One region of the Streptococcus sp. M143 genome, then DNA from elsewhere that is predicted to be linked to it. Evidence: predicted binding sites of a transcription regulator. Region 1 holds the regulator's gene; each other region holds the start of a gene.
The links. The regulator Rex, encoded in region 1, represses fermentation and respiration genes when NADH is low (regulators of the CRP and FNR family bind a similar motif). The targets are predictions, from matches to a motif close to TTGTGAANTANTTCACAA.
Positions count from the first base shown of each region.

Region 2: HMPREF0850_RS08125 (formate/nitrite transporter family protein) is a predicted target of Rex. The motif match lies at 2,165-2,182, and genes of this name have one in related genera.
Region 3: adhE (bifunctional acetaldehyde-CoA/alcohol dehydrogenase) is a predicted target of Rex. The motif match lies at 1,485-1,502, and genes of this name have one in related genera.

Region 1 is NZ_GG730097.1:500,861-505,148, forward strand. It holds gene HMPREF0850_RS09050 (ribose-phosphate diphosphokinase) at 1-489, shown strand, start outside; gene HMPREF0850_RS09055 (cysteine desulfurase family protein) at 499-1,614, shown strand; gene HMPREF0850_RS09060 (DUF1831 domain-containing protein) at 1,619-1,966, shown strand; gene HMPREF0850_RS09065 (DUF4649 family protein) at 1,973-2,182, shown strand; gene HMPREF0850_RS09070 (redox-sensing transcriptional repressor Rex) at 2,271-2,912, shown strand; gene HMPREF0850_RS09075 (gamma-glutamyl-gamma-aminobutyrate hydrolase family protein) at 2,928-3,617, shown strand; gene radC (RadC family protein) at 3,614-4,288, opposite strand, start outside.
Region 2 is NZ_GG730097.1:291,921-296,208, reverse strand. It holds gene HMPREF0850_RS08130 (O-acetylhomoserine aminocarboxypropyltransferase/cysteine synthase family protein) at 1-1,194, opposite strand, end outside; gene HMPREF0850_RS08125 (formate/nitrite transporter family protein) at 1,345-2,142, opposite strand; gene HMPREF0850_RS08120 (hypothetical protein) at 2,268-2,615, opposite strand; gene HMPREF0850_RS08115 (hypothetical protein) at 2,738-3,079, opposite strand; gene HMPREF0850_RS08110 (hypothetical protein) at 3,321-3,950, opposite strand; gene HMPREF0850_RS08105 (hypothetical protein) at 3,977-4,288, opposite strand, start outside.
Region 3 is NZ_GG730100.1:6,169-10,456, reverse strand. It holds gene yajC (preprotein translocase subunit YajC) at 27-347, shown strand; gene HMPREF0850_RS12340 (low molecular weight protein-tyrosine-phosphatase) at 396-839, shown strand; gene HMPREF0850_RS12335 (MORN repeat-containing protein) at 826-1,239, shown strand; gene adhE (bifunctional acetaldehyde-CoA/alcohol dehydrogenase) at 1,536-4,187, shown strand.

The sequences.
Region 1 (4,288 bases):
TACAGCGATAAAGGGTTGCTGGGATCAGATGTCGTTGTTGTAAGTCCAAAAAACTCTGGTGTCAAACGTGCCCGTAGCTTAGCTGAATATTTAGATGCACCAATCGCAATCATCGACTATGCTCAAGACGATTCAGAGCGTAGCCAAGGCTATATCATCGGTGATGTTGAAGGCAAGAAGGCCATCTTGATTGACGATATCCTAAATACTGGACGTACTTTCTCAGAAGCAGCAAAAATCGTCGAACGTGAAGGTGCAACTGAAATCTATGCGGTATCCAGTCATGGTCTCTTTGTAGAAGGCGCTGCTGACCTTCTTGATGCTACTAACATCAAAGAAATCCTTGTGACAGACTCAGTAGCCACAAAAGAAAGAACTCCGAAAAATGTGTGCTACATTACCGCTAGCGAATTGATTGGTGATGCCATCGTCCGTATCCACGAAAGAAAACCAGTTAGCCCACTCTTTGCATATAATAAAAAGGAATAAGGTGATTCTTTGATTTATTTGGACAATGCTGCCACTACTCCAATGTCAGCAGTAGCTATCGCAGAAATGACCAAGGTCATGCAAGAAACTCATGGTAATCCTTCTAGTATTCATAGTCATGGTCGGCAGGCTGGTAAACTGCTCCGTGAAGCCCGTCAGGAGTTGGCTCACCTACTTGGAACCAAGCCACAACGAATCTTTTTCACATCTGGCGGTACAGAAAGTAACAATACCGCTATTATCGGCTATTGTCTCCGCCATCAAGAGCGTGGAAAACACATCATCACGACAGCTATTGAGCACCATTCTGTGCTTGAGACCATTGATTACCTGGTGCAACATTTTGGCTTTGAAACGACCATCATCCAACCAGTAAATCAAGAAATCACTGCGCAGCAAATTCAAGAAGCGTTACGTGACGATACCATTCTAGTTTCTACCATGTATGCCAATAATGAAACGGGTAGTCTCTTACCTATCGCTGAAATTGGACATATTTTAAAAGAGCATCCTGCTGCTTATCATGTTGATGCTGTTCAAGCTATCGGAAAAATCCCTATCCATCCTGAAGAATTAGGAATTGATTTCCTTAGTGCTTCCGCTCACAAGTTCCATGGACCAAAAGGAGTTGGCTTTCTTTATGCTTCTTCCACGGGCTTTGATTCCTACCTTCACGGTGGCGATCAAGAACAAAAGAAACGGGCTGGAACAGAAAACCTTGCTGCCATCGTCGGTATGGTTGCTGCCCTCAAAGAAGACTTGGATCATCAGGCCGAGCATTACCAAAAACTAGAGGGATTAAAAACTGCTTTTCTTGGTGAAATTGCGGAACTCGACTTCTATCTCAACGAAAGCAAACACCAACTTCCTTATGTTTTCAACATTGGCTTTCCTGGTCAAAAAAATGACTTACTCTTGCTTCGGTTAGACCTTGAAGGAATCTCAATCTCAACTGGTTCAGCCTGTACTGCTGGTGTTGTGCAGACCAGTCATGTACTCGAAGCTCTTTATGAATCGGATTCCCATCGTTTAAAAGAGTCTGTCCGTATTAGTCTGTCCCCTCTTAATACCGAGAACGAACTGAAACAACTGGCACAAACCTTAAAAAATATTATTGGAGATTAACCTAATGGCATTCGAAAAAACCATTAAACTACAAAACTGCCGCTACGACTATACACTTAGTCCATCTGTAAAAAAGTTTACACTAAAAGACAATACTTTCTTTGAAACAAAAGTCGGAAACTACGAACTGACTCGTCTACTTGAAAAAGTTCCTAATAGTGGTGAAGGTTTCCTACTAAAAATTATCATCAACAAAGAGCTTACAGGTGTTAAAATTAATATCACTGACAAATCAGGTCTTCGTTTGGTCAATATCTTTAAATCTGAAGAACACCATATCCACCAAGAGAAATTCTACTTCCTCATGGACAGTTTAGTAGAACGCGGTATCTTCACTAAAGAAGAAAGATAGTTTGCTATGTATCGTCTCACATATAAAGATAGCTATCAGGTAGAACGCACACTTGAATTTTCCGATTACGAAGAGCTTATGCTATCACTATCAGGCTGTGTCACCCTGCCCGACACTCTCCTAATCAGCTCCTTAACACTGAATGATAAAGTGATTTATCAAGGATTAGTTGGCGATCTCTACCGTTTTTTATCACAAACTAATTTTTCAGATTAAAACTAAGATTTTCTTAGTTTTTTCTTGTTTTTGTTGATTTTTTTCACAAGGTTTCTATAAAATAGAAGAATAGAAAGGTTGTGATTTTGTGAAAGATAAACAGTCTGCTATTCCAAAAGCAACAGCAAAAAGACTCTCTCTTTACTATCGAATTTTCAAGAGATTTCATGCAGAAAAAATTGAACGTGCCAACTCTAAGCAAATTGCAGAGGCTATCGGTATCGATTCTGCGACTGTCCGTCGAGATTTCTCCTATTTTGGTGAACTTGGTCGTCGTGGATTTGGTTATGATGTCAAAAAATTGATGACGTTTTTTGCTGATCTCCTAAATGATAACTCGATTACTAATGTTATGTTGGTTGGAATCGGAAATATGGGACACGCCCTTCTCCACTACCGCTTCCACGAGCGTAACAAGATGAAAATTATCATGGCCTTTGACCTAGATGACCATCCAGAAGTTGGGAGCCAGACACCTGATGGAATTCCAATCTATGGTATCTCTCAGATTAAAGAAAAGATCAAAGAAGCAGATGTCAAAACTGCTATCCTAACTGTTCCAAGTGTTAAATCACAGGAAGTTGCTAATCTTTTGGTCGATGCGGGTATAAAAGGTATTCTTAGTTTTTCACCCGTCCATCTCCACCTTCCAAAAGATGTAGTCGTTCAGTATGTCGATTTGACAAGCGAACTCCAAACTCTCCTCTATTTTATGCGTAAAGAGGATTAGAAAGCGAAAGCATTTATGAAAAAACCAGTTATTGGGATTACAGGAAATGAAAAAGCTCATCCAGATGATGATGTCATGATGAGCTATGCGGCAAAAGGCTTTGTTGAAGGAGTCAAGGACGCTGGCGGAATTCCAATCATCCTACCGATTGGTGATCAAGAAATGGCTGCCTATTACATCAGTATCATTGATAAGCTTATCCTAACGGGTGGGCAAAATGTTGATCCAAAATTCTATGGTGAACCAAAGGCTATTGATAGTGATGACTATCACCTTCAAAGAGATATTTTTGAACTAGCACTTATCAAAGAAGCCATCAAGCAGAAGAAACCAATTTTCTCTGTTTGTCGGGGTACTCAACTTTTCAATGTTGCTATGGGGGGCACACTTCACCAAGATATTGAAGATCATTGGCAGGACTGTTCAGCCGAATACACGACCCAACGCCTCGTAACGGAACCTGATACCATTCTCCGAGAAATCTACGGAGAAATCTCTCATATCAACTCCTTCCACCATCAGAGCATTAAAGATCTAGCTCCTAATCTTAAGGTTGTAGCACATGATCCTAAAGATGGAATAATTGAGGCTGTGACAACTACGGACGGATTTCCTTATCTTGGTGTTCAATGGCATCCTGAATTTCTCTTTGAGAACCGCCCCAAGGATAAAACACTATTTGACTATGTTGTTAACGAACTCTAAATCAAATCCGTCTTTTCACGGTAACTAAAGTAATCCGAGTGAGAGACAATCAGGTGGTCCAAGAAAACAATCCCCATCAGTTCGCAGGCTTCCTTGACTAGCTTAGTGACATGATCATCATTTCGACTAGGAGATACAGCACCAGATGGATGATTGTGAACGAGAATCACAGAGGTAGCCATATGCTTCAAAGCATAGTGAAGGATTTCCCTCGGTTCAGCAATGCTGCGTGTCGCAGAGCCGATAAAAATAGTTTGCTGATGGATGATTTGATTTTGAGTATTGAGATAGAGCGCCACTAGGTGCTCTTGTTTTTTGTCACCAAGTTCCTGTTGCATTTTCTTTGCTAGCTTTTGACTACTGAGAATACTTTCCATCTCAAGGGTTTCATGTTTGTGAATACGATGTCCCAGTTCAATCACAGCTTGTAGTTCAATGGCTTTAATACGTCCAATACCAGACAGACTTTGCAATTCCTGCAGAGTCATTTTTTTCAAATCAGTTAAGCTGTTGAGACTATTCAAGACTTTTTGGGCAATTTCAAAAACGTTTGCTTGACGCGTTCCTGTTCTGAGCAGAATAGCTAGTAACTCTTGATTGCTCAGAGCCTCTACTCCTTCTTTAACCAGTCTTTCTCTCGGTAAAAGTGAATCTTCTTGGAATGAAATACT
Region 2 (4,288 bases), 210 kb from region 1:
GACACCTGCTGCTTCTAGATCTTTTTCTGACAACTGACCGTGAGTGGTTGTCGCTGGATGGACAACAAGCGATTTGGCATCTGCTACGTTTGCAAGGTCAGAGAAGATTTCAAGATTATCAATCACCTTGCGGGCTTCTGTTTCTCCACCTTTGACATGGAAGGTAAAGATTGAACCTACACCTTTAGGAAGGTATTTCTCAGCCAAGGCATGATATGGACTGTCTGTTAGTTTAGGATAGTTGACTTTCTCAACCTTAGGATGGTTAACAAGAAAATCAACGATTTTCTCTGTGTTTTGAATATGGCGTTCTACACGAAGCGAAAGCGTTTCGAGTCCTTGGAGTAATAGGAAAGCATTAAATGGAGACAAGGCTGCACCTGTATCACGAAGCAATTGAACACGAACAGCGATGATAAAGGCTGCTGCACCAACATCACGAGTATAGCTCAAGTTGTGGTAGCTAGGATCTTCCTCTACAAATTGAGGAAATTTCCCTGAAGCTTCCCAATCAAAACGACCACTATCCACTATAACACCGCCAATAGTCGTACCATGACCACCGATGAACTTAGTTGCTGAGTGAACAGCAATATCTACACCGTGAGAGAAGACATTGATCAGGTAAGGAGTTGCAAAAGTATTGTCAGAAACAAGTGGAATTTGATGTTTATGAGCAATCTCTGCCAATTTTTCCAGGTCAGGAATGTTAATCAAGGGGTTGCCCAAGGTTTCAATCAAGACAAGCTTAGTATTGTCACCGATAGCTGCTTCTACTTCCTCCAAATTATCTACATCTACAAATGTTGTTGTGATCCCATAACGAGGAAGGGTTTCTTTCAAGAGGTTGAAGGTCCCACCGTAAATAGTTGACGCAGCCACAACATGGTCACCAGCGTGAGCAAGCGCCAAAATAGTGTAGGTTACAGCAGCCATACCTGATGCTGTCGCTAGTGCTCCAACACCACCTTCAAGAGCAGCGATTCTTTCCTCAAAGGCTGCTGTTGTAGGATTGGTGATACGAGTATAGATATTGCCTGGTTTTCTCAAGGCAAACAGATCCGCCCCTTCCTGCGTGTCATCAAATACAAAGGATGTTGTCTGATAAATCGGCACTGCACGAGACTTGGTAGCTGGATCAACCACCTGCCCAGCATGTAATTGTAGAGTTTCAAATTTAAATTCACGAGTCATTTCACGACCTCCAAATAGCTTCATTACGGATATTGTATCATCTTGGGCCAGTCTTTACCAATACCGTTTTTCTATATTTTGATATAAGGAACAACTATGACTAGTATTACACCTCAAACAAAAAAGCACGATTGACTCGTGCTCATTTCTTTAATCGACATAAGTATCTTCGTTTTTATTGAGGAAGGCGTATGGTAAGCCCATCAAGAGGCCTCCTCCAATGAAGTTCCCAATAAAGGTCACACCCCAGTGACGAAGGATATTAGGAATGTCAAAGTTAGCAATAGAATCTGCAGCAACACTGAACTTAACAATCGCAAATGACGCAAAGTTCGCAGCAATGTGTTCGTTTGTTAAGAATACAAACATGTAAATTGCTGATAAAACAAGCCAAAGTTTGGCTCCACCGTCTTTCACCAAAACGAATGAAAGAATGGCAATATTTACAAAAATATTTGCTAAAATACCTTCAAGCAAGACTAGCTCATTGGAACGGCTTAACTTCATCTCTACAACCCCTGAGATGAAACTATCATGAGTCAGATTTGCATAGGCTGCTGAGTGAGCAAAGCCCCAACCTGCTATCAAAGCTCCTATGATGTTGAACAAGGTACAGTAAAGTAAAATCTCAGCTGTTTTTTTCCAAGAGATTTTTTTCAAGAAACTACCCGCAGTCAAAAACATCATGTTGGAAGTTACCAACTCAGCATTTAAGAAAACAATGTAAGCCAATCCCCAAGCAAAAACGAATGGGAAGAGGAAACGTCCACTACCGGGTGCAATTTTATTAATCAAATCAGCACCAACTGCACCCGCAGCTGTACTAAATGTTAGAAAGGCACCTGCAAACATGGAACGAATCGCATATTTGAATTTACTTTGACTATAAAGACTTTCTTTCTTCTTACAAGCAAATTCAATCTTTGAGATAAATTCTGAAGAGACCATAAAAAACTCCTAAAACTTTTATTTGTGAATATTATAACATAAAGCACGCATTTTGAAAAGCCTTTCTTGTATACGTTTTCTACAAAGAAAATCAAGGCATTGGGGGAATTCCATAAATCTCTCCTTTACCCATTAACAGAAAAACATTTCAATGTTTCAAATTGATCATCCAAAAATTCAAACTCAAATAGGTGCCAGTCATCGAAGGTTTGCTCACAATAACTAACTATTCCTTGATTGTAGTCAATGATAGGTTTCCCCAGCTTGTTCTTCACATCTTCCTCGCTGACTTCTCCATACATTTCCTTAAGATCAGCTAGCATGAAGTTGATAATTCTATTGAGATTTTCCTGATAATTTTTTGATAACAGTTCAACTTTATCTATAAAGTCACAATCAGGCTCTTCGTCCCAAACAAAGGTCACTCCCTCATGCTCATAAGTGTATTGCTGTAAACTCTCATCAAAATTCATTGTTCACTCTCCAAATCATTATCATTTACTAAAAATTTATTAACATTAATCAAAATGTTCAAATGCTTTCATAAAAACGTCTTCCACACACGCGTATGATAAAATAACAACACTTGCAATGATTAGAAGATATCATCATAATGTTCACTCGCTTGTTGCACAAACTCGAAAATATTCAAAGATATGGGTTTCATTTCCAGTGAACCTAATGCCCCCAAATCATTCATATAAATAGTGTCGTCAGAATCTTTCTTTATAAAAAAAGCGACATCCCCATCTTGTCCAATCAGGAAAAAATCAGGTTCCCACTCTTCTATTTGGTAGGTGGAGTTTCTTTCTAGCAAATCTAACCTCGAATATAAGGTAATACCTGTATTCTCTATGACAAAGTCTCCTGCTTTGTCGATTTTGCTCAAGAATTCTGCGTATAGGTTTGGAAGTACCAAGTCAATCTGATTATTCATTATCAACTCCTCATCTATTTTTCCTACTGCGAAAGCTCTATACCTCATCTTCACCTAGTTCTCTAAAATGTGGAATATGGTATCCAAAATAACACTTCCCCGATTTTCCTATGAAGATTCCATGTCCAGCCATATTGGTAATTTCTCCCAAGAATATCATACGATAGATCTTTCAACCTACTGACCAGCTTCCTCTCACATTGAAAAAATACCATTAAAGCTGAATGATCATCTTACATTATCAAATTTTATAGTTTTCGATTTCTTCTCTACTCATACCTACAAGTTCTGTCGTCCACAATCCTACAATGTCTGACAAGACTGGATCGCAGGTATACTCTTCTTCCCCATCGATATACTTACAGGAAAATACAGGCTCCCTTGTCGCTGCTCGGTAAAATGTCATGGCTACTTCTTCTAGTTTTTCAGAGTTGAAATCAAGTGATAGTTTTTGATCCATATTTCCTCGTATCTGATCCCAATCTTCCTGCTTAATCTGATAGCTTTCTCGTATTTTAGACACATAACCTTTACAAAATGCTTTCAATAAGTCTGTGTTCTGATAAAGATACCGACAATTAAAATCCGAAATACAACCTGCATGAAGTAGGAATGTCAGTAAGTCATCCAGACTTTCTGCTACTCTCCCCACTTGACCCTCACTTCCGATAAAGCCTATGCTATTATCTTCGAGAAAAACATATTCGCCCCCACTACCGTCTTGAGCAAATGCCCTACAGGCAAGAGAGTATTCCTCATTGTTCCCTGAAAACTGGACTTCACTTACATTGTCATAAAAATAAATATCACACTCGATCATCAGTAAGGCCCTTAACTGTTCATTTTGTCTGACTTCTTGTAGTTTATCCATGATCATTCCTTTCTTAAACTAAACACTTATCCATCTATTACAATTCTAATATGGTAGTTTTTAGTTTCATTCTTTAGATTCTTCACAAGGAGATCATTCTGTTTTGATTTGCCACAGAAAAACGATAGGGGCTTTCTGTCTTTCTGTTCAATACACACATGATACCTTGCCCCATTCAATTTGATACTTTGAACACATTTGACATCAATCCTTCTGATGTCATTCAGAGGGATGATTCGCTTTGAAAACACATAGGCATTATGGATATAAAACCTGCCTTTGGCGATATGAAATGGGGAGAAAAAGTTTCCACCACTACGACGGACAATTATAAAACG
Region 3 (4,288 bases), on a different contig from region 1:
CTATGTAAAATACAAAGGAGAAAACAATGAATCCAAATATTACTTTTTTAATCATGTTAGTAGCAATGATGGCCTTGATGTTCTTTATGCAACGTTCTCAAAAGAAACAAGCTCAAAAGCGTATGGAAAGCTTGAACAAGCTTCAAAAAGGATATGAAGTCATTACAATTGGTGGACTTTATGGTACCGTTGATGAAGTAGATACTGAGAAACGAACAATCGTACTAGACGTAGATGGTGTTTATTTGACTTTTGAATTAGCTGCCATCAAGACAGTGTTGCCACTAAAAGAAGCTGTGACACCAGAGGGAGCAGTTATCGACGAAAGCGGAGCAATCGAAGAATAAAACGGGATCCTATCACTCCCGTTTTTCTATGATATGAGAGGAAAAGGGATGAAAAAAATAGTATTTGTGTGCTTAGGAAATATCTGTCGCAGCCCTATGGCAGAGTTTGTGATGAAATCCATGACGAGCAATTACCAAGTCGAGAGTCGTGCAACTTCGTCTTGGGAACATGGTAATCCGATTCATAAGGGAACGCAAGGGATTTTCCAGCAGTATCAGATTCCTTATGACAAAGACAAAACATCGCTTCAAATTGGCAGAGAAGACTTTGAGTCGTTTGATTATATTATCGGTATGGATGCTTCAAATGTTTCTGATTTGCGTCAAATGTGTCCTCAGGAATTCCAGCATAAAATCTACTCTTTTGCATCTGAAAGTGTTCCAGATCCTTGGTATACAGGAGATTTTGAGGAAACCTATGCTCGTATCACAAGTGGATGTCAAAGCTGGCTAGATCGATTAGAAAATGAGAGTGACAATGGAAAAGTTTAAAGAAATCTTTGAAAAATATCGAGTTTATCTAACTCGCCCGCGTATAGAGATTGCAACAGTCTTTCTAATCGCTATCTGTGCCGTGTCAGTTTTTCTATTAAACACACCTAAACAGGGTGTTCTGACACTTGATAATGGTGCACTTGTTTATGATGGAACCGTGGTAAGAGGAAAGATGAATGGTCAAGGAACCCTGACCTTTGAAAATGGTGATCAATATACAGGTGATTTCAATAATGGAGCCTTTAATGGAAAAGGGACTTTCCAATCAAAAGATGGCTGGAAATATGAAGGCGATTTTGTAAATGGCCAGGCTGAAGGTCAAGGGAAGTTGACTACCGAGCAGGAAGTTGTCTATGAAGGCAGCTTTAAACAAGGCGTCTTTCAACAAAAACAATAGTCTCCAGATTAGGGGGCTATTCTCAAAAACGGAAAAGAAAGCGCTTTCTGAAAATGGAGTCGATGTCTGATTATCAACGAGAAAAAACTTTGTGAAATAAAAAAATATTTTTCATAATTTCACAATCATCCAGACAAAACTCTATTGCGCAGGTGTATTGAGAAAAAGTTCACAATCTCATAAAATTTCTTTGTGAAATGCTTATGAAACGGTTTACAAAGTCTTGAAAAAGAGTTATAATAAAATTGTGAAAAAATTAACAAAGGATTAAATCCTTGAAGGCTATGGAGGACAATATGGCTGATAAAAAAACGTTAACACCTGAGGAAAAACAACTCGCTGCTGAAAAGCATGTCGACGGGTTAGTGAAAAAAGCCTTGGTTGCGCTTGATGAAATGCGCAAGTTGAATCAAGAGCAAGTTGACTACATCGTAGCGAAAGCTTCAGTTGCAGCTCTTGATGCGCACGGAATTCTTGCTCAACATGCAGTTGAAGAAACTGGTCGTGGTGTATTTGAAGACAAGGCTACAAAAAACCTTTTTGCCTGTGAACACGTAGTGAATAATATGCGTGGTGTTAAAACTGTCGGTGTTATCGAAGATGATCCAGTTACAGGCTTGACTAAAATTGCAGAACCTGTCGGTGTAGTGTGTGGTGTCACTCCAACAACGAACCCAACATCAACAGCTATTTTCAAATCATTGATTGCTTTGAAAACACGTAACCCAATCGTTTTCGCTTTCCACCCATCAGCTCAAGAGTCTTCTGCTCACGCAGCACAAATCGTTCGTGATGCAGCTATCGCGGCTGGAGCACCTGAAAACTGTGTTCAATGGATTACAGAACCATCTATGGAAGCAACTGGAGCGCTTATGAACCACGAAGGTGTTGCAACTATCCTTGCAACTGGTGGTAATGCCATGGTTAAGGCGGCTTACTCATGTGGGAAACCAGCTCTTGGGGTAGGTGCCGGAAACGTTCCTGCCTATGTAGAAAAATCTGCCGACCTCCGTCAAGCTGCTCACGACATCGTCATGTCTAAATCATTTGATAATGGTATGGTCTGTGCATCGGAGCAAGCGGTTATCATTGATAAAGAAGTGTATGATGAATTTGTAGAAGAATTCAAATCATACCACACTTACTTTGTAAACAAAAAAGAAAAAGCCCTTCTTGAAGAATTCTGTTTCGGTGTGAAAGCCAACAGCAAGAACTGTGCAGGCGCTAAACTAAATGCAAACATCGTTGGTAAACCAGCAGCATGGATTGCAGAACAAGCAGGATTCAGCGTTCCAGAAGGAACAAACATCTTGGCTGCAGAATGTGCAGAAGTAGGACCAAAAGAACCATTGACTCGTGAAAAATTGTCACCAGTTATCGCTGTCCTAAAAGCTGAAGATACAGAAGACGGTCTTACAAAAGCTCGTCAAATGGTTGAGTTTAACGGACTTGGTCACTCAGCAGCCATCCATACAAAAGACGAAGCTCTTGCTAAACGCTTTGGTACAGAAATCAAAGCTATGCGTATTATCTGGAACTCTCCATCTACTTTCGGTGGTATCGGTGACGTATACAATGCCTTCATTCCATCATTGACACTTGGATGTGGTTCATATGGACACAACTCAGTCGGTGATAACGTAAGTGCGATCAACCTTCTAAACATCAAGAAAGTAGGGAAACGTAGAAATAATATGCAATGGTTTAAAGTTCCTTCAAAAATTTACTTCGAACGCAATTCTATCCAATACCTTCAAACATGTGAAGATATTGAACGCGTTATGATTGTTACAGACAAATCTATCGAAAAACTTGGCTTTGTTCAACGTGTTATTGATCAATTGAACGCACGTAGCAATCGTGTAACTATCCAAGTATTCTCAGATGTTGAACCAGATCCAGACATCACAACTGTAGAACGTGGTGCTGAAGTGATGAAAGCATTTGAACCAGATACAATCATCGCTCTTGGTGGTGGTTCTCCAATGGACGCGGCCAAAGTAATGTGGCTCTTCTACGAACAACCAGAAATCGACTTCCGTGACTTGGTTCAAAAATTCATGGATATCCGTAAACGTGCCTTCCGCTTCCCATCACTTGGTAAGAAAGCGAAGTACATCGGTATCCCAACAACTTCAGGTACAGGTTCAGAAGTAACACCATTTGCCGTTATCTCTGATAAGAAAAACAACCGCAAATACCCATTGGCTGACTACTCATTGACACCAACGATTGCGATTGTTGACCCTGCTTTGGTTGAATCAGTTCCAGACTTCATCGCAGCTGACACAGGTATGGACGTCTTGACTCACGCGACTGAAGCCTACACTTCAAACTTTGCCAACGACTACACAGACGGTATTGCGCTTCAAACAATCAAACTTGTCTTTGAATGGTTGGAAAAATCAGTTAAGACAGCTGATCCAGAAGCTCGTGAGAAAATGCATAATGCGTCTACAATGGCTGGTATGGCCTTCGCCAATGCCTTCCTTGGTATGAGCCACTCAATGGCCCACAAGATTGGTGGTGTTCACCATACTGTTCACGGACGTACAAACGCAATCTTGCTTCCATACGTTATCCGTTACAACGGTACTCGCCCATCTAAGACAACTACATGGCCTAAGTACAACTACTGGAAAGCTGATGAGAAATTCCAAGACATCGCGAAAATGCTTGGATTGCCTCACTCAACTCCAGAAGAAGCGGTTGAAGCTTATGCCAAAGCAGTTTACGATCTTGGTGAAGCAGTCGGAATTACAATGAACTTCAAAGGCTTTGGAATCGATGAAAAAGCTTGGAAAGACAGCTTGCATGAAATTGCATTGCTTGCTTATGAAGACCAATGTTCACCTGCTAACCCACGCTTGCCAATGGTAGCTGACATGGAAGAAATCATGGCAGATGCTTACTATGGTTATGCAGAACGTCCAGGACGTCGTAAATAATCGTTTATCAGCCTAGAGACAGGAGAAATCCTGTCTCTTTTCATAGTCCTATTTCTGAAGTTAGAGTTGAACTATGAGAAGATTATGCGGATAGGATAGAA